One region of the Streptomyces sp. NPDC096136 genome, then DNA from elsewhere that is predicted to be linked to it. Evidence: riboswitches for the same ligand, from Rfam matches in the RefSeq annotation. Region 1 holds a riboswitch; each other region holds the start of a gene.

Region 1 (5,713 bases):
CGTAGATTCCGTGCGCTTACGCAGATGATCAACGAGGGGACGAGGATCATGCCGGAACCGGGAGCAACAGGGACACAGCGGACGCCGGCGGCGAGAGCCACCCCCCGGTCGATCGCCGTATGGGTGGCCGTGGCCCTCGTGGGGGCCGTCGGCTGGGGCGTGCTGGCGCTCTCGCGCGGTGAGGAGATCTCGGCGGCCTGGCTGCTCGCCGCCGCGCTGGGCTCGTACGCCATCGGCTACCGCTTCTACGCGCGGTTCATCGCGAACCGCGTGCTGAAGCTGGACAAGACCCGCGCGACCCCCGCCGAACGCCTCGACAACGGCGTCGACTTCCACCCCACCGACCGGCGCGTGCTCTTCGGCCACCACTTCGCCGCCGTCGCCGGCGCCGGCCCGCTCGTCGGCCCGGTGCTCGCCGCCCAGATGGGCTATCTGCCGGGCACCATCTGGATCGTCGCGGGCGTCATCTTCGCCGGCGCCGTCCAGGACATGGTGACGCTGTTCTTCTCCACCCGGCGCGACGGCCGCTCGCTCGGCCAGATGGCCCGGGACGAGATCGGCCCCGTCGGCGGCGCCGCCGCGCTGCTCGCCGTGTTCACCATCATGATCATCCTGCTGGCGGTGCTCGGCCTGGTCATCGTCAACGCCCTGGGGCACTCCCCCTGGGGCGTCTTCTCCATCGGCATGACCATCCCGATCGCCCTCTTCATGGGCGTCTACCTCCGCTACCTGCGGCCGGGCCGGGTCACCGAGGTCTCCGTCGTCGGCGTCGCGCTGCTGCTCCTCGCGATCGTGGCGGGCGGCTGGGTCGCCGAGTCCTCCTGGGCGGACTTCTTCACCCTGGACAAGGAGACCCTGGTCCTCTGGATGATCGGGTACGGCTTCTTCGCCTCGGTCCTCCCGGTGTGGCTGCTGCTCGCCCCGCGCGACTACCTGTCCACCTTCATGAAGGTCGGCACGATCGCCCTGATGGCGGTCGGCGTGGTCGTCGCGATGCCGACGCTGAAGATGCCGGCGGTGACGGACTTCGCCACGCGCGGCGACGGCCCGGTCTTCGCGGGCTCGATGTTCCCCTTCGTCTTCATCACGATCGCCTGCGGCGCCCTGTCGGGCTTCCACTCGCTGGTCGCCTCGGGCACCACCCCGAAGATGATCCAGAAGGAGACCCAGATCCGGGTCGTCGGCTACGGCGCGATGCTCACCGAGTCCTTCGTCGCCGTCATGGCCGTGATCGCCGCGTGCATCATCGAGCCCGGCCTGTTCTTCGGCGTCAACTCCCCCGCCGGGGTCATCGGCACCACCGTCCAGAGCGCCTCGGCGGCGGTCGGCCACTTCGGCTTCGCCATCTCCCCCGACGCCCTCGCGCAGGCCGCCAAGGACGTGGAGGAGGCCACCCTGCTGTCCCGGACGGGCGGCGCGCCGACGTTCGCGCTCGGAATGTCGGAGATCTTCTCCGCCGTGGTCGGCGGGTCCGGGATGAAGGCGTTCTGGTACCACTTCGCCATCATGTTCGAGGCCCTGTTCATCCTGACGACGGTGGACGCGGGCACCCGCGTGGGCCGCTTCATGCTCCAGGACACCCTGGGCAACGTGCACAAGTCCTTCAAGGACGTCAGCTGGAAGCCGGGCGTCTGGCTGGCCAGCGCGGTCGTCGTCGGCGGCTGGGGCTACTTCCTGTGGGTCGGCGTCAAGGACCCGCTGGGCGGCATCAACCAGCTCTTCCCGCTGTTCGGTATCGCGAACCAGCTGCTCGCGGCGGTCGCGCTGGCCGTGTGCACCACACTGCTCGTCAAGTCGGGCCGGCTCAAGTGGGCCTGGGTCACGGGCGTTCCGCTCGCGTGGGACGTGGCCGTCACCCTGACGGCGAGCTACCAGAAGGTCTTCTCGGAGGACGTGAAGATCGGCTTCTTCGCGCAGCGCGACAAGTACCAGACCGGCATCGACGCCGGAAAGGTGCTGCCGCCCGCCAAGAACATGGACGAGATGCACACCGTGGTCACCAACGCCACGGTCGACGGGGTGCTCTCGGCCCTCTTCGCCGTCCTGATCGTCATCGTCCTGCTGGACGCGGCCCGCACCTGCTTCAAGGCCGTGGCCGACCCGGGCTCCGTCCGCCTCTCCGAGGTGCCGTGGACCGAGTCGAAGATCATCGCCCCGGCCGGGCTGATCGCGACGGCCGAGGAGAAGGCCGAACTCGCGGCGGCCGGCCTCGACGGGGGCGGCGGCCGCGTGAAGGACCCGGTCGGATGAGCGGCGCGGTCCGCGGGGCGCTGGCGAAGGCGCGGTACTACGTCCGGGAGTTCTCCGGCGAGGCCGCCTACGACCACTACGTCGCCCACGCCCGCTCCCACGACCCCGAGGCCGAGGTCCTGACCCGCCGCGCCTTCGAACGCGCCCGCACCGACGCCCGCGAAGCGGACCCCCGCGAGGGCTTCCGCTGCTGCTGAGCGCATGACAGGGCCCCGCCGCCTCCGACCGGAGACGGCGGGGCCCTTCGGCTTCCTCGGCGCACCCGGTCCTTGAGGGCCTCGGTCCGCAGGGTGATGCCGACCGGTTCGGGGAGGGCGATGTCCGTCCCGTACGGCGCCAGAGCCCGGGCCGGTGCTGCATACGGATCCGCGTGAGCCGCTCGATGATCAGCCCCTGGTCTCCGTCCGGCACACTCGGCGGCATGGACTTCGAGATCAGGACGGCGCGGGAAGACGAGTACGCGCGCCTCGGCGAGATCACCGGGCGGGCCTACAGCGGTGACGGGCTGCTCGACCTCGACGAGGACGACCGCTACCTGAACGTGCTCCGCGACGTCGCCGGGCGGGCCGGGGACGGGGACGTGCTCGCCGCCGTGCGGGACGGGCAGGTGCTCGGCGGCGTGACCTTCGCCGCACCCGGGAGCCGGCTCGCGGACATCGCCGGGCCGCACGACGCCGAATTCCGGATGCTCGCGGTCGCCGCCGGGGCCCGCGGGCAGGGGGTCGGGGAGGCCCTCGTACGGGCCTGCGCGGAGCGGGCCCGGGCCCTGGAAGGGGTCACCGCGCTGGTGCTGTCCACCCAGCCCGCCATGCGCGGGGCCCAGCGGATCTACGCCCGGCTCGGCTTCGTCCGCACGCCCGAACGCGACTGGTCGCCCGTACCGGAAGTCCCCCTGCTCACGTACCGACTGGAGCTGTGACGACACGCTCCGCATGCACCCGACACAACATGTGGGGGCTACCGCATCAGGTCGCCCCCACATGTATGCTCATGGCTGCTGCCGCCGCAGGGGAATCCGGTGGGAATCCGGAACTGTCCCGCAACGGTGTGACGTACGCCGAACGGTGTATCCGCGAGTCCGAAGACCTGCCGGCAGTGCCCCCGGATCGACCGAGCCGGGGTGTCGATTCGTCCGGGCCTCGCGGTTGGGCCGGTGGACGCCACGCGGTGGTGAGCGCTCTCGTGCGCGCGCCCGCGTGCGCCCGCTCGCGCCCGCTCCGCCGATGACCGGGCCGAGTGAGGGAGAGCTCCCCCGTGACCATCGCGCCCGCCGCACCGCGCGCCGAGTCCGACCACCCCGAAGCCGAAGGTCCCGGGGCCGCGCTGCTGCGCACCCTCACCGAGCTCACGGCCGACCTCCCCGACACCGACCCCGGCCGGGTCGCCGCCGCCGCCCTGCGCGGCCGCAGCGCCGCCGCCGACGAGGCCGAGCTGCGCGGACTCGCCACCGAGGCCGCGGCCGGCCTGATCTCCGAGGACCCGGCCTACTCCCGCCTCGCCGCCCGCCTGCTGACCCTGGCCGTCGCCGACGAGGCCGCCGGCCAGGGCTCCACCTCCTTCGCCGAGTCCGTAGCCGTCGGCCACCGCGAGGGCCTGATCGCCGACCGCACCGCCGAGTTCGTCGCCGCCCACGCCGCCCGCCTGGACTCCCTCGTCGAGCTCGCGCTCGCCGAGGGCGCGGACGACCGCTTCGGCTTCTTCGGCCTGCGCACCCTGCACAGCCGCTACCTGCTGCGCCACCCGCTGACCCGTCAGGTGATCGAGACCCCGCAGTACTTCATGCTGCGCGTGGCCTGCGGCCTCGCCGAGGACGACAGCATCCGCGCGGTCGAGGAAGTGGCCTCGCTGTACCGCCTGATGAGCCGCCTCGACTACCTGCCGTCCTCCCCGACGCTGTTCAACTCCGGTACGCGCCACCCGCAGATGTCCTCCTGCTACCTCCTCGACTCCCCCCTGGACGAGCTGGACTCCATCTACGACCGCTACCACCAGGTCGCCCGCCTCTCGAAGCACGCCGGCGGCATCGGCCTCTCCTACTCCCGCATCCGCGCCCGCGGCTCGCTGATCCGCGGCACCAACGGCCACTCCAACGGCATCGTCCCGTTCCTGAAGACCCTCGACGCCTCCGTCGCCGCCGTGAACCAGGGCGGCCGCCGCAAGGGCGCCGCCGCCGTCTACCTGGAGACCTGGCACGCCGACATCGAGGAGTTCCTGGAGCTCCGCGACAACACCGGCGAGGACCAGCGCCGCACGCACAACCTCAACCTCGCCCACTGGATCCCGGACGAGTTCATGCGCCGCGTGAACGCCGACGCCGAGTGGTCGCTGTTCTCCCCGTCCGACGTCCCCGAGCTGGTGGACCTGTACGGCGACGAGTTCGACGCCGCCTACGTCAAGGCCGAGGCCTCCGGGCTCGCCAAGAAGACCATGCCGGCCCGCGACCTGTACGGCCGCATGATGCGCACCCTCGCCCAGACCGGCCAGGGCTGGATGACCTTCAAGGACGCCTCCAACCGGACGGCGAACCAGACCGCGCTGCCCGGCACGGTGGTCCACTCCTCCAACCTCTGCACCGAGATCATCGAGGTCACCAACGACGGCGAGACGGCCGTCTGCAACCTCGGCTCCGTCAACCTCGGCGCGTTCGTCGTCGACGGCGAGATGGACTGGGAGCGCCTGGACGAGACCGTCCGCACCGCCGTGACCTTCCTCGACCGCGTCGTCGACATCAACTTCTACCCGACCGAGCAGGCCGGCCGCTCCAACGCCAAGTGGCGTCCGGTGGGCCTGGGCGCGATGGGCCTCCAGGACGTCTTCTTCAAGCTGCGCCTGCCCTTCGACTCCGCCGCGGCGAAGGCCCTCTCCACGAAGATCTCCGAGCGCATCATGCTCGCCGCGTACGAAGCGTCGTGCGACCTCGCCGAGCGCAGCGGCCCGCTCCCGGCCTGGGCCGAGACCCGCACCGCCCAGGGCGTGCTGCACCCGGACCACTACGAGACCGAGCGCCACTGGCCCGAGCGCTGGGACGCCCTGCGCGCCCGGGTCGCGAAGTCCGGCATGCGCAACTCGCTGCTCCTCGCGATCGCCCCGACGGCGACGATCGCCTCGATCGCCGGCGTGTACGAGTGCATCGAGCCGCAGGTCTCCAACCTCTTCAAGCGCGAGACCCTCAGCGGTGAGTTCCTCCAGGTCAACGGCTACCTGGTCGAGGACCTGAAGAAGCTGGGCGTGTGGGACGCGCAGACCCGCGAAGCGCTGCGCGACTCCTCCGGCTCCGTCCAGGGCTTCGGCTGGATCCCCGAGGAGGTCCGCGAGCTGTACCGCACGGCGTGGGAGATCCCGCAGCGCGGCCTGATCGACATGGCGGCGGCCCGTACGCCGTACCTGGACCAGAGCCAGTCGCTGAACCTGTTCCTGGAGACGCCCACCATCGGCAAGCTCAGCTCGATGTACGCGTACGCCT
Region 2 (5,713 bases), on a different contig from region 1:
GGCCGTGCAGGCGGCCGTAGTTGTCGGTGGCCTTGCCCAGCACCGCACCGCCCAGGGGGTGGTACGTGAGGTGGTCGCCCCAGACCTTGTTGGTGCCGAAGAGGTCGGTGCGGTAGATCGTCCCCTCCCTCGCGTTGATCTTGTCGAAGATGGTCTTCGCCATGTCGATGGACGGCTGCTTCCAGGCGGTCTGCCAGTTCAGCTCGACCTTGCCCGTCGCCGCGTTCCAGGAGAACTGGGCTCGGTTGGGGTTCTTGGTGATGGAGAGGTAGAAGGAGGCGTACGTCTCGATGCCGGTCGGCAGCGGGGCCACCTCGGCGAAGGCGCCGCCCGCGTCCCAGTTGTCGATGCCTCCGCAGGGGATCGACGCCTGCACCTTCCCGGTCGGGTCCCACAGGTGGTTCGCCCGGCCGCACATGACGTTGCCGTTGTCGCCCCAGCCCTTGCCGATCTCGTCGTTGAGCAGCGGCAGGGCGCCGGTCGCCCTCAGCCGGACCAGCAGCTTGCTGGTGCCGACGCTGCCGGCCGCGAAGAACACCCGGTCGGCGGTGACGGTCTTGACGGCGACGACGTCGCCGGTGGTGTTCAGCTCCTCCACGGCGACCGTGTAGCCGCCACCGTCCGAGGGGGAGACGGTGGTGACCCGGTGCAGGGGGGAGACCGCCACCCGGCCGGTCGCCCGGGCGGCGGCGAGGTAGGTCTTCTGGAGGGACTTCTTCCCGGCGTTGTTCCCGTAGAGGATCTCGCCGTCCACGGCCGACTTGGGGACGGTGCCGGCCACCTCCTGCTTCATGTAGTCCCAGTCGTAGACGTCGGGCACGAAGACGAAGGGGAACCCCGAGCGCTGGGCGTGCTTGCGGCCGACGCGGGCGAACTGGTAGCAGTCCACCGTCTCGAACCAGTCCGGGTCGACGAGGCCCACTCCGAGCCCGGCGTTGGCGCGGGGGTAGTAGGTGGCGTACATCTCCTCGGCATCGACCGTGGGCAGGATGGCGGCGAAGTTCTGCCGCTTGGGCGTCACGGCCATGCCGCCGTTGACGAGCGAGCCGCCGCCCACGCCGCGGCCCTGGTAGACGATGATCCCGCCCATCTCCTCGGCGTCGAGGATGCCCGTGTACTTCGGGACGTCCTTGTCGATGGGGAAGCCGAGGAAGTTGCTCAGGGGGGCCTTCGTGCGGGTGCGCAGCCAGAAGGAGCGGTAGTCGGGCCTGGTGGTGTTGGCGAAGATCTTGCCGTCCGTCCCCGGGGTGTCCCAGGCCATGCCCATCTCGACCATGTGCACGTCGACACCGGCCTGGGCCAGCCGGAGCGCCGCGACGGAGCCGCCGTAGCCGGTGCCGATGACGAGGGCCGGGACACGGGTCCCGGAGACGAGGGGGGCGTTCGCGACGGCGGATCCGGTGGCGGGATCGGCGCGGGCGGCGGTGCTGTTCACCGCGAGGGCCATGGCCCCCAGAAGAGAACCGGTTCCAGCGATGAATCCGCGGCGCGAAACGCCTGTGGACACCTTGCTGTTCAGGCCTTTGTCACTCATGAGGGGTTCCTCACTCTCGACGGAGTGGGAACAAGTTCTACTGTCGTGTGCCTGCTAAGTCACTAGACGCGTCGGGATAATTTCCGGCCTGTTCCGGTGGCGCTTGCGGCTCCGGCTTTGGCTGCGGCAGGGCTCAGGCCAGGCTCCACTGGGCCACGTCGTCGCCGAGCCCGGCGTCCAGGGCGAACTGCACCGCCGCCAGGTCCGCCTCCTGCGGCACCCGGAAGACGACGTAGCCCGAGGCCGACCGGCCCGGGTCGAGGGTGACCGTGTCGGGCAGGGCCGGGCCGGGTAGGGCCGGGCCGACGTCCGTCGTACCGCTCAGGCCGGTGAAGCGCTGCCCGTCGGTGCCGAGCAGGTGCGCGGCCGGAGCGGGGGAGTCCTGGTACGGCACCGTCCCCGTGTTCTCCAGGCGCAGCCCGACGGCGACCAGCCGGTCGGCCCCGGGGGCGGGCGGCCGGCCCGCGGGGTCGACGACCCGGGTGAGGGTGACGTCGAGGTGCTCCCCGGGGCGGTCCCCGTCGAGGGGGACGGTCTCGCCGGAACCGTCGGGGCCGGCGCCCAGCAGCAGGGCCGCGACGAGGGGCGCCAGCAGGAGGCGGGCGGTCCGGCCCGCGCGCCCGGCCCGACCGCCGCCGGTCCGGCATCCGCCGTGGTCGCCGTGGCCGCCATGACTGCCGCGACTGCCGTGACGCATGGCGTACCTCCTCCGCGCCTTCCCTCCCGGCCCACGATCCTCCGTACGGGCGGCTCCCGCCACCGGCGGCGTCCGATGCCCTTCGGGCGGCATTCGCGGCATCTGGCAGACTTGGCCGGGTTGTCCGGGCGGTGCAGGACAGGAAACCGGTGCGAATCCGGTACGGTCCCGCCACTGTGACCGGCGACCCCGCCCGCGGGGTCCCGGGAGTCAGACACTGACGCGCCGCCTCTTCACTTCGACCGGGGACGAGGATCCCCCGGAGAGGCCTCACCATGTCGCGTATCCGCGCCGCCCTGCGCCCGCTCTCCGCGCTCGCGCTCCTGATCCCCCTGACCGCGTGCGCCGGCCCGGCCGGCGGGCAGGGGCCCGCACCCGGCGCGAAGGCCGCGCCCGGGTTCCCGTACACCGTCACCAACTGCGGTGTCACCAGCACCTACCAGGCCCCGCCCCGGCGGGCCGTCACCATGAACCAGCACGCCACCGAGATCCTGCTCGCCCTCGGCCTCCAGGACCGGATGGCGGGCACGGCCTACCTCGACGACTCCGTGCTCCCCGCCTACCGCACCGCCTACGACGGGATCGCGGTGCTGGCCGAGCGGTACCCGTCGAAGGAGGTGCTCCTCGGCGCCGACCCCGACTTCGTGTACGGCGGTTACGCCAGCGCCTTCGACCAGGGCCAGGGCCGTGACCGCGCGGGGCTGGCCCGGGCCGGGATCGCCTCCCGGCTCAGCATCGAGTACTGCACCCCGGGCCGTGTCGGGCTCGCCCAGCTGAAGACCGAGATCATGGAGGTCGCCCGGACCTTCGGCGTGCCCGAGCGCGGCGCGGCCCTCGTCGAGGAGGAGCAGCGCCGGATCGACGCCGTCACCGCGCGGGTGAAGGACCGGGCCCGCCCGGCCGTCTTCGTCTACGACTCGGGCGAGGCCTCCGCCTTCACCTCCGGGGGCAACGGCATCGGCAACGAGATCGTCTCCCTCGCCGGCGGGGCGAACGTCTTCGCCGACCTCCAGGACACCTTCGCAGACGTGTCGTGGGAGAAGGTCGTCGAGCGCGGGCCCGAGGTCGTCCTCATCTACGACTACGGCGGCACCTCCGTGGAGGCCAAGAAGCAGCGCCTGTTGAACGACCCGGCGCTGGCGGAGGTTCCCGCCGTCAAGAACCGGCGGTTCGTGGTGCTCCCGCTGTCCTCCGCCGTCCTGGGCGTCCGCGTCGCCGACGCGGTCGAATCCCTGGGCCGCGGCCTGCACCCCGACGCCGCGTGAGCGGGCGCCGCCGCACCGCGGCCGTACTCCTGCTCCTCGCCGCCGCCCTCGCCGGATCGGTGGTGGCGGGGCTGGCCCTGGGACCCGTGCGCATCGCCCCCGGGCAGGTGCTCGGCATCCTGGCGGGCGGACCCGGGGCCGGGCGCGGGGCCTTCGCCTCCATCGTGTGGGACGTACGGATGCCGCGCGTGCTGCTCGGGGCCGTGGTCGGCGCCGGGCTGGCGGTCGCCGGCGCCGTGCTCCAGGCCCTCGTGCGCAACGCGCTCGCGGACCCCTTCCTGCTGGGCGCCTCCTCGGGCGCCTCGGCGGGGGCCGTGCTGGTCCTCGTGCTCGGGGCGGGGGCGGGCGCCGCCGCCGGGCTCCCGCTGGCCGCGTTCGCCGGCTCCCTCGCCGCTCTCGTCGCCGTGTACGCCCTGGCCCGGCGCGGCGGCGCCATGACCACGGGGCGGCTGGTCCTGGCCGGGGTGGCCGTGCAGTACGTCCTGTCCGCACTGACCAGCCTGGTGCTCGTGCTGTCCGCGCACCCCGACCAGATCCGCTCCGTGCTGTTCTGGACCCTCGGCGGGCTGGGCGGCGCCCGCTGGGGCGAACTCGCCCTGCCGGCCGCCGCGCTGCTGGCCGGCACCGGACTGCTCGTCACCCTGGCGCGCCCGCTGGACCTGCTGCTCGCGGGGGAGGAGGGGGCGCGCACCCTCGGCCTGGACACCGGCCGGTTCCGGGCAGCCGTCTTCGTTCTCGCCTCCCTCGTCATCGGGGTGCTCGTGGCCTCCAGCGGGGCGATCGGCTTCGTCGGGCTGATGGTCCCGCACGCCGCCCGCATGGTCGTGGGAGCCGGGCACCGGGTGCTGCTGCCCGTCTGCGCGCTGGCCGGTGCGGTCTTCCTGACCCTGGCCGACCTGCTGGCACGGACGGCGGCCGCGCCCGAGGAGATACCCGTCGGCGTGGTCACCGCGCTGGTGGGCGGCCCCTTCTTCCTGTGGATGCTGCGCAGGTCCACCCGGGGCGAGGAGGTGGCCGGATGACGGGGCGTCCGGTGGAACTCGCGGTCGAGGCCCTGCGGTACGCGGTCGAGGGGCGGACCCTGCTGCACGGGATCGACCTCGGCGCCCGGCCCGGTGAGACGGTCGGGGTGGTCGGACCGAACGGCAGCGGCAAGACGACCCTGCTGCGCTGCGTCCACGGTGCGCTGCGGCCCGCCGCCGGCCGGGTGCTGTTCGACGGTGCCGACGCCTCGGCTCTGGGGGTGAGGGGGCGGGCCCGGCGGGTGGCGGTGGTGCCGCAGGACGCGTCCGGCACCTTCGGGCTGACGGTCCGGGAGGTCGTGGCCATGGGGCGCAGCCCGCACAAGCGGTTCTGGGAGCAGGACGGCCCGGACGACCGCCGGCGCGTCACGGAGGCGCTGGAGACCGTCGGGGCCCGCGGGCTCGCCGGCCGCCGCTTCGACGGGCTCTCGGGCGGTGAGCGCCAGCGCGCCCTCGTCGCCCGCGCACTCGTCCAGGAGCCCGGGCTGCTGGCCCTGGACGAGCCCACGAACCACCTCGACATCCGCTACCAGCTGGAACTGCTGGGGCTGGTCCGGCGGCTTCCCGTGACGAGCCTGCTCGTCCTGCACGACCTGAACCTCGCCGCGTCGTTCTGCGACCGGCTGTACGTCCTGGCGGGCGGCCGGGTCGTGGCTCAGGGGCCGCCGGTCGAGGTGCTCACGGAGGAGCTGATCGCGGAGGTCTACGGGGTCCGCGCCCATGTCGCCGTCCATCCGGCGACGGGCGCTCCGGGCATCGTGTACCTCCCGGAGCACCCCGCCGTCTGAGGCGCCGCCGTGCGCACAGGCGGGCCGTTGTCGGCCGGCTCGCCGGCTCGCCGGCTCGACGGTCCGCCGGTCCGCGCCGGTTTCGGGTGGCGGGCCTCAGGAATCCGGCCGGGCCAGCCGCTTGAGCAGGGGCAGTGCGTCGTCGAGGGGCACCGCGCGGAAGAACCGCGCGTCGGCCTCCTCGACGGCGGCGACGGCCCGGGGGGCCAGTTCCGCCCCGGCGGCGGTGACCCGCAGCCGCTTGGCGCGGGTGTCGGCCGGGTCGACCTCGCGTGCGACGAGCCCCTTCTGCTCCAGGGCGCGCAGCACCTGGGAGGTCATCTTCACGTCCGTGCCCGCCTGGCGGGCCAGGGCGAGCTGGTTGGGTTGCTCGCCCTGGCCGTTGAGCCACCACGCGCAGGCGAGCA
Region 3 (5,713 bases), on a different contig from region 1:
CTCGGCCCGGGTCCGCAGCGCGGCAGCGTCCGAACCGGCGCCCGGTTCGGTCAGGCAGTAGCTGCCCAAGGTCGCGGCGGTACACAGGCCGGGCAGCCAACGGTCGCGCTGCGCGCGGTCGCCGAAGCGGTCGATCATCCAGGCGACCATGTTGTGGATGGAGAGGTAGCCGGCGATGGAGGGGCAGCCCGTGGCGAGGGTCTCGAAAACGAGGACGCCGTCGCTGCGGGACAGGCCCGAACCGCCGTGCCGCTCCCGGACGTACACGCCGGCGAGGCCGAGGGAGGCGGCCCGCCGGATGACGTCGACGGGGAAGTGCTTGTCCTGGTCCCAGGCCACGGCGTGGGGGGCGAGCTGCTCCCGGGCGAAGTCGAGGGTGACCTCGGCGAGGGCGAGCTGGTCCTCGGTGAGAGTGGTGGTCACGGCGCTCACCCCATCGTCGGGATGGTGAAGCTCGCGCCTTCCTTGACCCCGGAGGGCCAGCGCGAGGTGACGGTCTTGGTACGGGTGCAGAAGCGGATCGAGTCCGGTCCGTGCTGGTTCAGGTCGCCGAATCCGGAGCGCTTCCAGCCGCCGAAGGTGTGGTAGGCGACGGGCACCGGGATGGGCACGTTGACGCCGACCATGCCGGTGTTGACCCGGCGGGTGAACTCGCGGGCGGTGTCCCCGTCCCGGGTGAAGATCGACACGCCGTTGCCGTACGGATGCTCGCTCGGCAGCCGCAGTGCCTCCTCGAAGTCCGCCGCCCGGACCACGGACAGCACCGGGCCGAAGATCTCCTCCCGGTAGATCCGCATCTGCGGGGAGACCCGGTCGAAGAGGGAGGCACCGGCGAAGTAGCCGTTCTCGTGCCCGTCCAGGGTGAACCCCCGGCCGTCGAGGACCAGTTCGGCGCCCTCGTTCACGCCGATGTCGACGTAGCGGCGCACCCGGTCCAGGGCGTCGCGGCTGACCAGGGGGCCGAAGTCGGCCTCCGGATCGTCGGAGCGGCCGATCTTCAGGGTCGAGATCCGCTCCTTGAGGGCGGCGACCAGGCGGTCCGCCGTTTCCTCGCCCACGGGTACGGCGACGGAAATGGCCATGCAGCGCTCGCCGGCCGAGCCGTAGCCGGCGCCGACGAGGGCGTCGACGGCCTGGTCGAGGTCGGCGTCCGGCATCACGATCATGTGGTTCTTGGCGCCGCCGAAGCACTGGGCGCGCTTGCCGTGGGCGGCGGCGGTGGCGTAGATGTGCGCGGCGATCGGGGTGGAGCCGACGAAGCCGAGGGCCTGGACGCGCGGGTCCTCCAGGAGGGTGTCGACCGCCTCCTTGCCGCCGTTGACCACGTTGAGGACGCCCGGCGGCAGGCCCGCCTCGAGGAACAGCTCGGCAAGGCGCAGCGGAACCGACGGGTCGCGTTCGGACGGCTTGAGGACGAAGGCGTTCCCGCAGGCCAGCGCCGGGGCGGCCTGCCAGAGCGGGATCATGGCGGGGAAGTTGAAGGGGGTGATCCCGGCGACCACGCCCAGCGGGGAGCGCAGGGAGTGCACGTCGATGCCGGTGCCGGCGTTGTCGGTGAACTCGCCCTTGAGGAGGTGCGGAACACCGGCGGCGAACTCCACCACCTCCAGGCCTCGCTGCAGATCGCCGTGGGCGTCGGCCACGGTCTTGCCGTGTTCGGCCGACAGGAGCCTGGCCAGGTCCTCGCGCTCGCCCTCGACGAGCTGGAGGAAGCGCAGCAGGACACGGGCCCGGCGCTGCGGGTTCCACTGCCCCCATTCCCCTTGCGCCTCCCGGGCGTTGGCGATCGCGGCCTCGGTGTCGGCGCGTCCGGCCAGCGGGACGCGGGCCTGGACGGAGCCGGTGTTGGGGTCGTACACGTCGGCGAGGAGCCCGGAGGTGCCGGTGGTGTGCTTTCCGCCGATGAAGTGGGTGAGTTCACGGACCATGGATGCCTGCTCTCGTCAGGTTGGATCCGGGGATGGCACGACAGGCCGGCGGACGACACCCGGATGGGGTGCTCCGCTACGGAAGCCGTGAGAACTACGAGCGCGCGGAAGTGGTGTGCGTACGCTCCGCCGGATCACCAGGGTCGTGGGTACAAACCGGTGCCATGCGTGTCTGCTCCATCCTCGTGGACAACACGGAACATCCGCGGCCGGTATCCTGACTCCCGGATCACCGCGCGCCGCCCGCCTTCCCGACAGCCCTCGTCAGTGGCGTGTGGATGGCAGCACACTCCCCGGTCACAGTGGCGGGACCGTGCCGGACTCACACCGGCTTCCCTGCACCGCGGACCTTGTGCCACGAACATATAGTTGGACGTCCTAGTAAGTCCAGACCCGCCACTCGAGCGCGCCCACCTTCGCAGCCCGCGCACCGTCTCCCCGCTTCCGGGACCCGCACCCCTCACCGGAGCCGGATGACCAGGCGCCCCACCGCAGCGCGACGGTGTCGCCCACGTCGCGGCGGCCGGGTTGCCCGCGCCGTCGTCGACGGTCACCGCCGGCCTGGTCGCGGTCCCGGCGGTGACCGGCACGGGAGATCGGCGTCTTGCCGCTGCCGGTGTTCGGGACGCCGGGCCCTTCTCCCTCGACCCCCACGGCTCCATCGCCTGCCCACCTCCCCGGCCTCCCCTTCACCGAGCAGTTCCACCGCTACCCCGCCTTCGACCTCGCCACCTCCCTCGTCCGGGACACCGGCCGCGCCGCCACCAACTTCGTCTGCATCCGCCTCGCCGGCCCGGCGGTCCTCACGATGTTCCACCGCACGCATCCTCACGTGACCGATGGTGCGATGATGCGTTCGTGGTGACAGATGCCGAGTGGGCCCGGATTCGGAAGAACTTGGACTTCGGACAGGTCTTCGAGGGCACGGTCGTGAGCGTTCCCCGGCCGGGTGCCATCGGGATCTTCGTGGACATCGGCCTGAGCGTCGGAGGGTTCGTCGACGTCCTGCTACTGCCGGAGGTGGGCGAGGACTGGCCGACGGAGGGCACCGTGGGCGAATTCGAGGTCTGGTGGGCTGACAGGCGCCAGCAGATCCGACTGAAGCCTTGCGATTCCCGGTACCTGCGGCACGACTTCACAGACTTCGTTGAACGCCTGCGGCCGAGTTGGCCATCCGAAGTCGGCCGGCCCGTGCCGGACCCCGAGCCTGTGACCCACGAGGAGCTGCGGGCCGCGTACCGCTCCGGCGGACCGTGGGCCGGCCCCTCCCCGAGGCTGAACGTGTCACAGCCCTGACAGGAGCCACGGCCCGGCGGGCACGGCAGCGACGCTATTGGTTTTCATTTTCATTTAGCTGCTACGGTGAGACCACGGTCCCGCCCCCGAGCAGACGAGGAACCATGTCCGCCCACTGCCAACCCACCGGCCGCCGAACCGGCTTCGGCAACGACGTCTCCCACTCGCACCGCCGCACGAAGCGACGCTTCGACCCGAACGTCCAGAGCAAGCGCTACTGGCTGCCCAGCGAGGGCCGCCACGTACGGCTCACCCTCAGCACCAAGGGCATCAAGACCGTCGACACGATCGGCGTCGAGGCCGCCGTGGCCCGGATCCGGGCCCGGGGAGGAACGGCCTGATGGCCAAGGGGGACAAAGTCGCCAAGAACCATCGACGGCGCCTGACCGTCGCCCGCTACGCCGTGCGCCGCGCCGCCCTCAAGGCGATCACCCCCGACGCCCGGACCTCCGACGAGTAACGTGCGGCGGCCCAGGGGGAACCGCGTCCCCGGCCCTGCGACGCCGCCGCCACCCGCGTCCGCAACCGCGACGCCATCGACGGCCGCCCCCACGGCCACCTGCACACCCTCGGCCTGTCCCGCGGGCGCGGGACGACCCACGCCGGCGAACTCCCCGGGGTGGCCAAGAGCAGCCGGTGATCCGGCGGCTCGACCCGACACACCGCGTCGTGCCGAGGTGCTCGAGCGGGTCCTGGGCACCGGGCTGTTCGACGTCGAGCGCGCTCGGCAAGCCCCGGGGCTCGGTGAAGGAACCCAACGCACACGAGCACGCCGCGGCGTCGGCTTCGGAGGCGCAAGCGGCTCCGGCGGACCCGGCCGGACGGCGGTGCGAGTGAGTCCCACACCCTCCGGGGCGCAAGCGCGGCGACAGGGTACATGTGCCTCTGACCTGGGCGTTCCCATGGCGTGGCGGCACCGGATCGTCCCCGCTTCATCCACCCTGAAGAGGGCGGCAGGGGTTCTTCGTGACGTAGTCGTCGGCGACCGCGAAGCCGAGGGCACCGCTGGTCGTCAGCCGGCTGGGGACCACCCCGGAACGGCCGGCAGGACGATTTCCGCGACACGCAGCAGCGCCGCATCGTCCAGGAGGCCGCCGTCGGTCCGCCAGACAGTCAGGTCGAACGAATCGCCGTGGTCCTGACCGTCCTTGGCCACCGACAGGACCCGCGCCGACACGCCTGGGCCACTGGAGGAGTCGCTTCCGTCGAGCCGGAACCGGATCTGAAGGGTCCGGTCCGAGTACAGGGCCGCCGGGCGGCCCAGAACGGTGCGTCCCGGCACGGTGTCTCCCATCAGCCGGGCGGTGCGGCCCACGGGGAGGGCGCCGTAGCTGGCGTCCAGCGTCACGGTGTACCCCTCGAACTCCACCCTGGCGGTCGGCGTGACGACGGCCTCGCCCGTGCCGCCGGGCCGGAACGAACTACTGCCTCCGCTCACCGTCCGCACCTCCCGGCCCGGTATGCCCAGCAGGGCGTCGAGTCCGGGACGGTACAGGGCCTCGCACAGTTCCCGGCCGGACACGTGCCCGGGCGTGTTCGCGGCGTCCGCGTCCGCACACGTGGGCGGCTTCCGCCGGTCGTAGTTCCCTTCGCCCTCCCCCCACCACCACAGGCCCAGCGCCAGCACCGGCACCAGCACCAGGGCCGCGACCGCCTGCCCCCACGCGCGGCCGCCCTTGTTCGCGGCGTCGATGTCCTCGCCCATGTCCCCCTGCCGTTCCCCGCCCCACGACGTGCCGGGATCCTAACCCGTCAAGATCGACACCTGCGAAAAACCGGTGGAACCGCCCTCCTCGGCATCCTTAGGCTGTTCCAGCCCGCAATCCCTCCGGCAAGGACGAGCCGTTGTACACCAGGTGAGACACACCGAGCGCTGATCCGTCGCGCGTCGCACCCGTGCGGCGTGCCCCTTTCTGCTGCGGTCCTCACACTGGAAACGGTGCATCTGTGTCCATGCCCCGGGTCGTCGTACCCGCCTTCCACCACCACCTGCGTCCGGCCGGACGGCACCGGAACGACGGCGGCCGCAGTGCCGTCGACCGGCCGGCCTGGCAGTCGCCCTACGGCCCGCCGCCGCGCCGCTCCCGCCGCGGGCGGTGGGCGCGCGTACCGGTGACGGCCATCGTCCGCATCCCGCTGCGCCGCGGCCACGTCGCAGGCCGCGCCGACTGATCCCCGCCTGGTGGGGCGCACGATCACACCGTGCGCCCCACCACGCCGCCGACGGGGAATGACGAGTCGTCGGAGAACGGTTCGGAACCGGCGGCCGGAACAGGGGCGCGCGCCACCGGCCCTCTCGCCCCGAAGCCCCAGGTCGGCGGCCTGGGGCTTGTTCGTGTTCCCGGCCGGCCGGTGGGTCAGGCGTGCTTGTCCGCGGGGTGGCGGGTGGGCTGGACCGACCAGGACGGGGGCTCGTCGTTGCCCGATTCCTCGTCGCGTTCCGCATCGGCGAAAGTTGCGTGGATCTTGTCCGGGGCGTGGTGGACCGG
Region 4 (5,713 bases), on a different contig from region 1:
CATCTCCACGCGTTACGCTCGTCTGCCGGACAAAATCCGCAGATCCCCCCTGCACCACCCCGCTCCACCCACACCCCTGCCCCCTCTCCACCCCACGAGCCGACAAGGGAGTCCGCCAGTGGCCATCTCCGTCTTCGACCTCTTCTCCATCGGTATCGGCCCCTCCTCCTCCCACACGGTCGGCCCGATGCGCGCGGCGCGCATGTTCGTGTCGCGCCTGAAGAAGGACGGCGTCCTCGCCCAGACCGCCGCCGTGCGGGCGGAGCTCTTCGGCTCCCTCGGCGCCACCGGCCACGGCCACGGCACCCCCAAGGCGGTCCTGCTGGGCCTGGAGGGCCACTCCCCGCGCACGGTGGACGTCGAGACCGCCGACGACGAGGTCGAGCGGATCCGCCGCACCGGGAAGCTGCGCCTGCTGGGCACCGAGATAGGCGATGTCCACGAGATCGACTTCGACGAGCCGAGCCAGCTGATCCTGCACCGCCGCCGCTCGCTGCCGTACCACGCCAACGGCATGACCCTCTTCGCCTACGACGCCTCCGGCGCCCCGCTGCTGGAGAAGACCTACTACTCGGTCGGCGGCGGCTTCGTCGTGGACGAGGACGCGGTCGGCGAGGACCGGATCAAGCTCGACGACACCGTGCTGAAGTACCCCTTCCGCTCGGGTGACGAGATGCTCCGCCTCGCGAACGAGACCGGCCTGTCGATCTCCTCCCTGATGATGGAGAACGAGAAGGCCTGGCGCACCGAGGAGGAGATCCGCGAGGGCCTCCTGGAGATCTGGCGGGTCATGCAGTCCTGCGTCTCGCGCGGCATGTCCCGCGAGGGCATCCTCCCGGGCGGGCTGCGCGTCAAGCGCCGGGCCGCCGCCACGGCGCGCCAGCTGCGCACCGAGGGCGACCCGCTGCTGCACCGCAGCGAGTGGACGACGATCTACGCGATGGCGGTGAACGAGGAGAACGCCGCGGGCGGGCGCGTGGTGACCGCCCCCACCAACGGCGCCGCGGGCGTCCTGCCGGCCGTCCTGCACTACTACGTGAACTTCGTGCCCGGCGCGGACGAGGACGGCGTGGTGCGCTTCCTGCTGGCCGCGGGCGCGATCGGCATGCTCTTCAAGGAGAACGCCTCCATCTCGGGCGCCGAGGTCGGCTGCCAGGGCGAGGTCGGCTCCGCCTGCTCCATGGCGGCGGGCGCCCTGGCCGAGGTGCTGGGCGGCTCCCCGGAGCAGGTGGAGAACGCGGCCGAGATCGGCATGGAGCACAACCTGGGCCTGACCTGCGACCCGGTCGGCGGCCTGGTGCAGATCCCGTGCATCGAGCGCAACGGCATGGCGGCCGTCAAGGCGGTCACGGCCGCCCGGATGGCGATGCGCGGCGACGGCAGCCACAAGGTCTCCCTGGACAAGGTCATCAAGACCATGAAGGAGACCGGCGCGGACATGAAGGTCAAGTACAAGGAGACCGCGCGCGGCGGCCTCGCGGTGAACGTCATCGAGTGCTGACCTGAACGACGCAGCGTGACGAGGGGCCCGGCGCGGGTGCGCCGGGCCCCTCCGCGCGTCCGGCGAAAGAGGTCCCACGGCCCGCCCGGGTCGGGACCTTCGGCCCCCGGATGGGGGGCGGTCGGTGCACTAGCGTGCTGCGGGGGGCGCTGTTACCCCGCGACGAGAGGCAGCCGCCATGGCCATCACCGAACACCGTGTACTGCCGATGCGGCTGGAGGCCGCACCGACGGCGGTCCCCCTGGAGGGCGTCTTCGTCTACCGCACCGACCGGCCGTACGAGGTCGCCGTGGAGTTCCGGGGCGGCGGTGCGCGGATAGCCCGCTGGGTGTTCTCGCGGGAGCTGCTGATCGACGGGCAGACCTCCGCCACCGGGGAGGGCGACATACAGGTGTGGCCGCGCTGGACGGGCACCGAGCCGCGGATCCTGCTGGCCCTGACCAACGGCGAGCACGGCTGCGTGGTCTCCGCGCGGGCCAAGGACCTGCGCGGCCTGTGCCGGCGGATGACCGAGCTGGTCCCGCGCGGGGAGGAGCACCGCCACTACGACCTGGACGCGGAGCTGAGCGCGCTGCTGACCTTCTGAGGCGGCCGGGCCGCCCCGTGCAACCGCACGGCCCCCGGGGATGTCCTACCGGATGACAGTCAGTCCCCGTCTCAGAGGATCGGGGGGACGCCATGCGTCACCACCCGCACCGCCGCCGGCTCGTGGCCCTGGCCACGGGTGCCCTGCTGACCGCAGGGCTCGCGCTCGCCGCACCGGCCTCGGCCGCCGCCCCGGCGGCCGTCCGCTCCGCCACCCCGCTGGTCGTCAACGCCCGCTGGGGCGGTCACTGCACGTACGACCGGATCGTCGTCGACCTCCAGGGCTCCGTGCCCCCGTTCACCGTCACGCCCGTCTCCCAGCTGGTCTACGACGGGTCGGGCAAGCCCGTGCCGCTACCCGGGAAGTACTTCCTGGAGATCCGCCTGCACCCCGCCGCCGGCCACGACGAGGCGGGCAACAACGTCTACCTGGGGCCCAAGCTCCAGCAGATCGGCCTGAGCAAGCTCAAGGGCCTCGCCCTGACCGGCGACTACGAGGGGTACGTGACCTTCGGCGCCGCCTTCGACACCAAGCCCGCCTACAGCACCTCCGTCCTGCAGGCGCCCGAGCGGCTCGTGGTGGACGTCGCGCACCCGAACACCTGCTGAGGACCCTCCCTAGCGGTGTTCCGGGTTCGGGAAGTCGAAACGGCAGCCGGCGTCCCACGCGGAGCGCTGGTTGCCGTGGGCGGGGACGCCCCCGGCGCGCTTGAGGAGCGCCGCGAGGTGCATCAGGTTCCACGACATGAACGTCGTGTTCCGGTTGGTGAAGTCGTTCTCGGGGCCGCCCGAGCCCGGGTCCAGGTACGAGGGGCCGGGCCCCGCCTCGCCGATCCAGCCGGCGTCGGCCTGCGGCGGGATGGCGTAGCCCAGGTGCTGGAGGCTGTAGAGGACGTTCATGGCGCAGTGTTTGACGCCGTCCTCGTTGCCGGTGATCAGCGCCCCGCCGACCCGCCCGTAGTACGCGTACTGGCCCTTGTCGTTCAGCAGCGAGGAGCAGGCGTAGAGCCGCTCGATGACCTGCTTCATGACCGAGCTGTTGTCGCCCAGCCAGATCGGGCCGCAGAGCACGAGGATGTCGGCGTCCATGACCTGGCTGTAGAGCACCGGCCACTGGTCGCTCTCCCAGCCGTGGTCGGTCATGTCCGGCCAGACGCCGGTGGCGATGTCGTGGTCGACGGCGCGGATCAGCGAGGTCCGGGCCCCAGCCGACTCCATGACGGCGCGGCTCTTGGAGATCAGCCCCTCGGTGTTGCTGGTCTCGGGCGAGCGCTTGAGGGTGCAGTTGACGAAGACGGCGGACAGGTCGGAGTAGTCGAAGTCGGGCACGCCCCCACCCTGCGGGCCGGCCGCCGGCCCCGCCAGCGCTCGGCGGCCGTCCGGGGGAGGAATCGGAATTCGGCCATCCGATCGGCCGGATCGGTCCGGGTTGATACCGGTCCGTGCGGACGACTAGGGTCAGCTGGCCTTGGTGTTCGGGAAACCGGTGCGAAACCGGTGCGGCCCTCGCCACTGTGATCGGGAAGTCCAGCTCCACCCCCTTGCGGGAGCCACTGGGTCCGCACGGGAGACCGTACGGACCCGGGAAGGCGGAGCCGGGGCGGCAGTACCCGTCAGCCAGGAGACCGGCCGGGGCGCGTACGTCCATCCACGAGGTGCTGGAGAGGTCTCCCAACTCATGCACATAGCCGAGGGGTTCCTGCCCCCGCTGCACGCGGCCGCCTGGGGCGCCGCGTCCGCCCCGTTCGTCGTCCACGGGGTCCGCGCCCTGACCCGCGAGGTGAAGTCCCACCCGGAGAGCACGCTGCTCCTCGGCGCGTCCGGAGCGTTCACGTTCGTCCTGTCCGCCCTGAAGATCCCCTCGGTCACGGGCAGTTGCTCGCACCCCACCGGGACCGGGCTCGGCGCCATCCTGTTCCGGCCGCCCGTCATGGCGGTGCTCGGCACGATCACCCTGCTGTTCCAGGCGCTGCTGCTGGCGCACGGCGGCCTCACCACCCTCGGCGCCAACGTCTTCTCGATGGCGATCGCCGGGCCCTGGGCCGGGTACGCGGCCTACAGGCTGCTGCGCAAGTCCGGTGCGCCGCTGATGGTCACCGTCTTCTTCGGGGCCTTCTTCGCCGACCTGGTCACCTACTGCGTGACCTCGGTCCAGCTGGCGCTGGCCTTCCCGGACCCGGCGAGCGGCTTCCTGGGGTCCCTGGAGAAGTTCGCGGGCATCTTCGCCCTCACCCAGATCCCGCTCGCGGTCAGCGAGGGGCTGCTGACGGTGCTCGTGATGCGGCTGCTGATGCAGTCGAGCACGTCGGACCTGGTCCGGCTCGGCGTCGCCAGGCTGGCCGGTACGAAGCGGACCGAGGAGGCGGCCGCCTGATGAGCAGGAACGCCAAGATCAACACCCTGCTGCTGCTCCTGGTGGCGGCGCTGGCCGTGCTGCCGCTCGCGCTGGGGCTCGGCGAGGGCAAGGAGGAGCCCTTCGCGGGCGCCGACGCCCAGGCGGAGTCGGCCATCACCGAGCTCGAGCCGGACTACGAACCCTGGTTCTCCCCGCTGTACGAACCCCCCTCGGGCGAGATCGAGTCCGCGCTGTTCGCCCTCCAGGCGGCCCTGGGCGCGGGCGTGCTCGCGTACTACTTCGGGGTCCGCAGGGGCCGCCGCCAGGGCGCGGCGCAGGCCCTCGCGCAGGCGCAGTCCCCCGCCGAGCCCGCGCGGGAGCCGTAGCCGGTGCTGCCCATCGACGTCGCGGCGCACAGCAGCCGCTGGCGCGGCCGCCATCCGCTGGAGAAGGCCCTCCTGGGGTTCGGTCTGACCGTCACCGCGGTGTGCCTGCCCCCGTGGCCCGGCGGGCCGCTGGTGGCCGCCGCGACCCTGGCCGTGCTGTTGGGGCCCGCCGGGGTGGCCGGGCGGCAGCTGTGGCGGGCCTTCCGGGTCCCGCTCGGGTTCTGCGTCACCGGGGCGCTGCCGCTGCTGGTGTCGGTGGGCGGCCCGGACGGCTTCCTCGCGCCCGCCCCGGACGGGCCCCGGCACGCGCTGGACCTGCTGCTGCGCACCTCGGCCGCCTCCCTCGGGGTGCTGTTGTTCGCCTTCACCACACCGGTCTCGGACGTACTGCCCCGGCTGGTGCGGGCCGGGGTGCCCGCGCCCGTGGTCGACGTGGCCCTCGTCATGTACCGGATCGGCTTCCTGCTGCTGGACTCCCTGGCGCAGGTCCGCCGGGCCCAGGCGGCCCGGCTCGGACAGGCAGGACGGGCGGCCGCCTGGCGTTCGGTGGCGGGGCTCGCGGCGACCTCGTTCGTCCGGGCCTTCGACCGCGCCGCCCGGCTCCAGGAGGGGCTGGCGGGGCGCGGCTACGACGGCGCGCTGCGGGTGCTCGTCCCGCCGGCGGCGCTGTCCCGGCGGTTCCTGGCGGCCGCCGCCGCCCTGCTGGCCGCCCTGGTCGCGGGGACCCTCGTACTGAAGGAGCTGGGGCTGTGACCCCGTTGGTGGAGCTGGTCGGCGCCGGGTACGCGTACGAGGACGGGCCGGCGGTGCTGTCGGGCGTGGACTTCGCGATCGCCGAGGGGCGGGCGCTGGTGCTGCTGGGCCGCAACGGCAGCGGCAAGACCACGCTGATGCGGCTGCTGAGCG

Evidence for each region. A riboswitch is a leader RNA that binds a small molecule or an ion and turns the genes downstream of it on or off. The one in region 1 is predicted to bind cobalamin.
Region 2: it holds a riboswitch for cobalamin, as region 1 does, so the genes downstream of both, ACIRBY_RS01790 (ABC transporter substrate-binding protein) here and ACIRBY_RS08840 (ribonucleoside-diphosphate reductase subunit alpha) in region 1, are expected to answer to the same signal.
Region 3: it holds a riboswitch for cobalamin, as region 1 does, so the genes downstream of both, ACIRBY_RS33345 (CoA-acylating methylmalonate-semialdehyde dehydrogenase) here and ACIRBY_RS08840 (ribonucleoside-diphosphate reductase subunit alpha) in region 1, are expected to answer to the same signal.
Region 4: it holds a riboswitch for cobalamin, as region 1 does, so the genes downstream of both, ACIRBY_RS27230 (energy-coupling factor ABC transporter permease) here and ACIRBY_RS08840 (ribonucleoside-diphosphate reductase subunit alpha) in region 1, are expected to answer to the same signal.

What each region holds. Positions count from the first base shown of each region.
Region 1 covers NZ_JBIWFZ010000003.1:544,820-550,532, reverse strand. The annotation lists gene ACIRBY_RS08855 (carbon starvation CstA family protein) at 49-2,250, shown strand; gene ACIRBY_RS08850 (CstA-like transporter-associated (seleno)protein) at 2,247-2,447, shown strand; gene ACIRBY_RS08845 (GNAT family N-acetyltransferase) at 2,672-3,169, shown strand; cobalamin riboswitch at 3,225-3,359, shown strand; gene ACIRBY_RS08840 (ribonucleoside-diphosphate reductase subunit alpha) at 3,505-5,713, shown strand, end outside.
Region 2 covers NZ_JBIWFZ010000001.1:393,249-398,961, forward strand. The annotation lists gene ACIRBY_RS01780 (GMC oxidoreductase) at 1-1,534, opposite strand, end outside; gene ACIRBY_RS01785 (hypothetical protein) at 1,668-2,231, opposite strand; cobalamin riboswitch at 2,333-2,471, shown strand; gene ACIRBY_RS01790 (ABC transporter substrate-binding protein) at 2,507-3,496, shown strand; gene ACIRBY_RS01795 (FecCD family ABC transporter permease) at 3,493-4,518, shown strand; gene ACIRBY_RS01800 (ABC transporter ATP-binding protein) at 4,515-5,306, shown strand; gene ACIRBY_RS01805 (MarR family winged helix-turn-helix transcriptional regulator) at 5,403-5,713, opposite strand, start outside.
Region 3 covers NZ_JBIWFZ010000024.1:54,968-60,680, reverse strand. The annotation lists gene ACIRBY_RS33350 (acyl-CoA dehydrogenase family protein) at 1-432, opposite strand, end outside; gene ACIRBY_RS33345 (CoA-acylating methylmalonate-semialdehyde dehydrogenase) at 429-1,928, opposite strand; cobalamin riboswitch at 2,118-2,303, opposite strand; partial or broken gene ACIRBY_RS33340 (hypothetical protein) at 2,562-2,793, shown strand; gene ACIRBY_RS33335 (hypothetical protein) at 2,787-3,224, shown strand; gene rpmB (50S ribosomal protein L28) at 3,329-3,565, shown strand; partial or broken gene rpsN (30S ribosomal protein S14) at 3,565-3,864, shown strand; gene ACIRBY_RS33320 (DUF6215 domain-containing protein) at 4,237-4,929, opposite strand; gene ACIRBY_RS33315 (hypothetical protein) at 5,172-5,396, shown strand; gene ACIRBY_RS33310 (cupin domain-containing protein) at 5,582-5,713, opposite strand, start outside.
Region 4 covers NZ_JBIWFZ010000015.1:140,850-146,562, reverse strand. The annotation lists gene ACIRBY_RS27250 (L-serine ammonia-lyase) at 119-1,501, shown strand; gene ACIRBY_RS27245 (SsgA family sporulation/cell division regulator) at 1,680-2,087, shown strand; gene ACIRBY_RS27240 (hypothetical protein) at 2,180-2,695, shown strand; gene ACIRBY_RS27235 (flavodoxin family protein) at 2,705-3,415, opposite strand; cobalamin riboswitch at 3,539-3,735, shown strand; gene ACIRBY_RS27230 (energy-coupling factor ABC transporter permease) at 3,765-4,460, shown strand; gene ACIRBY_RS27225 (energy-coupling factor ABC transporter substrate-binding protein) at 4,460-4,807, shown strand; gene cbiQ (cobalt ECF transporter T component CbiQ) at 4,811-5,560, shown strand; gene ACIRBY_RS27215 (ATP-binding cassette domain-containing protein) at 5,557-5,713, shown strand, end outside.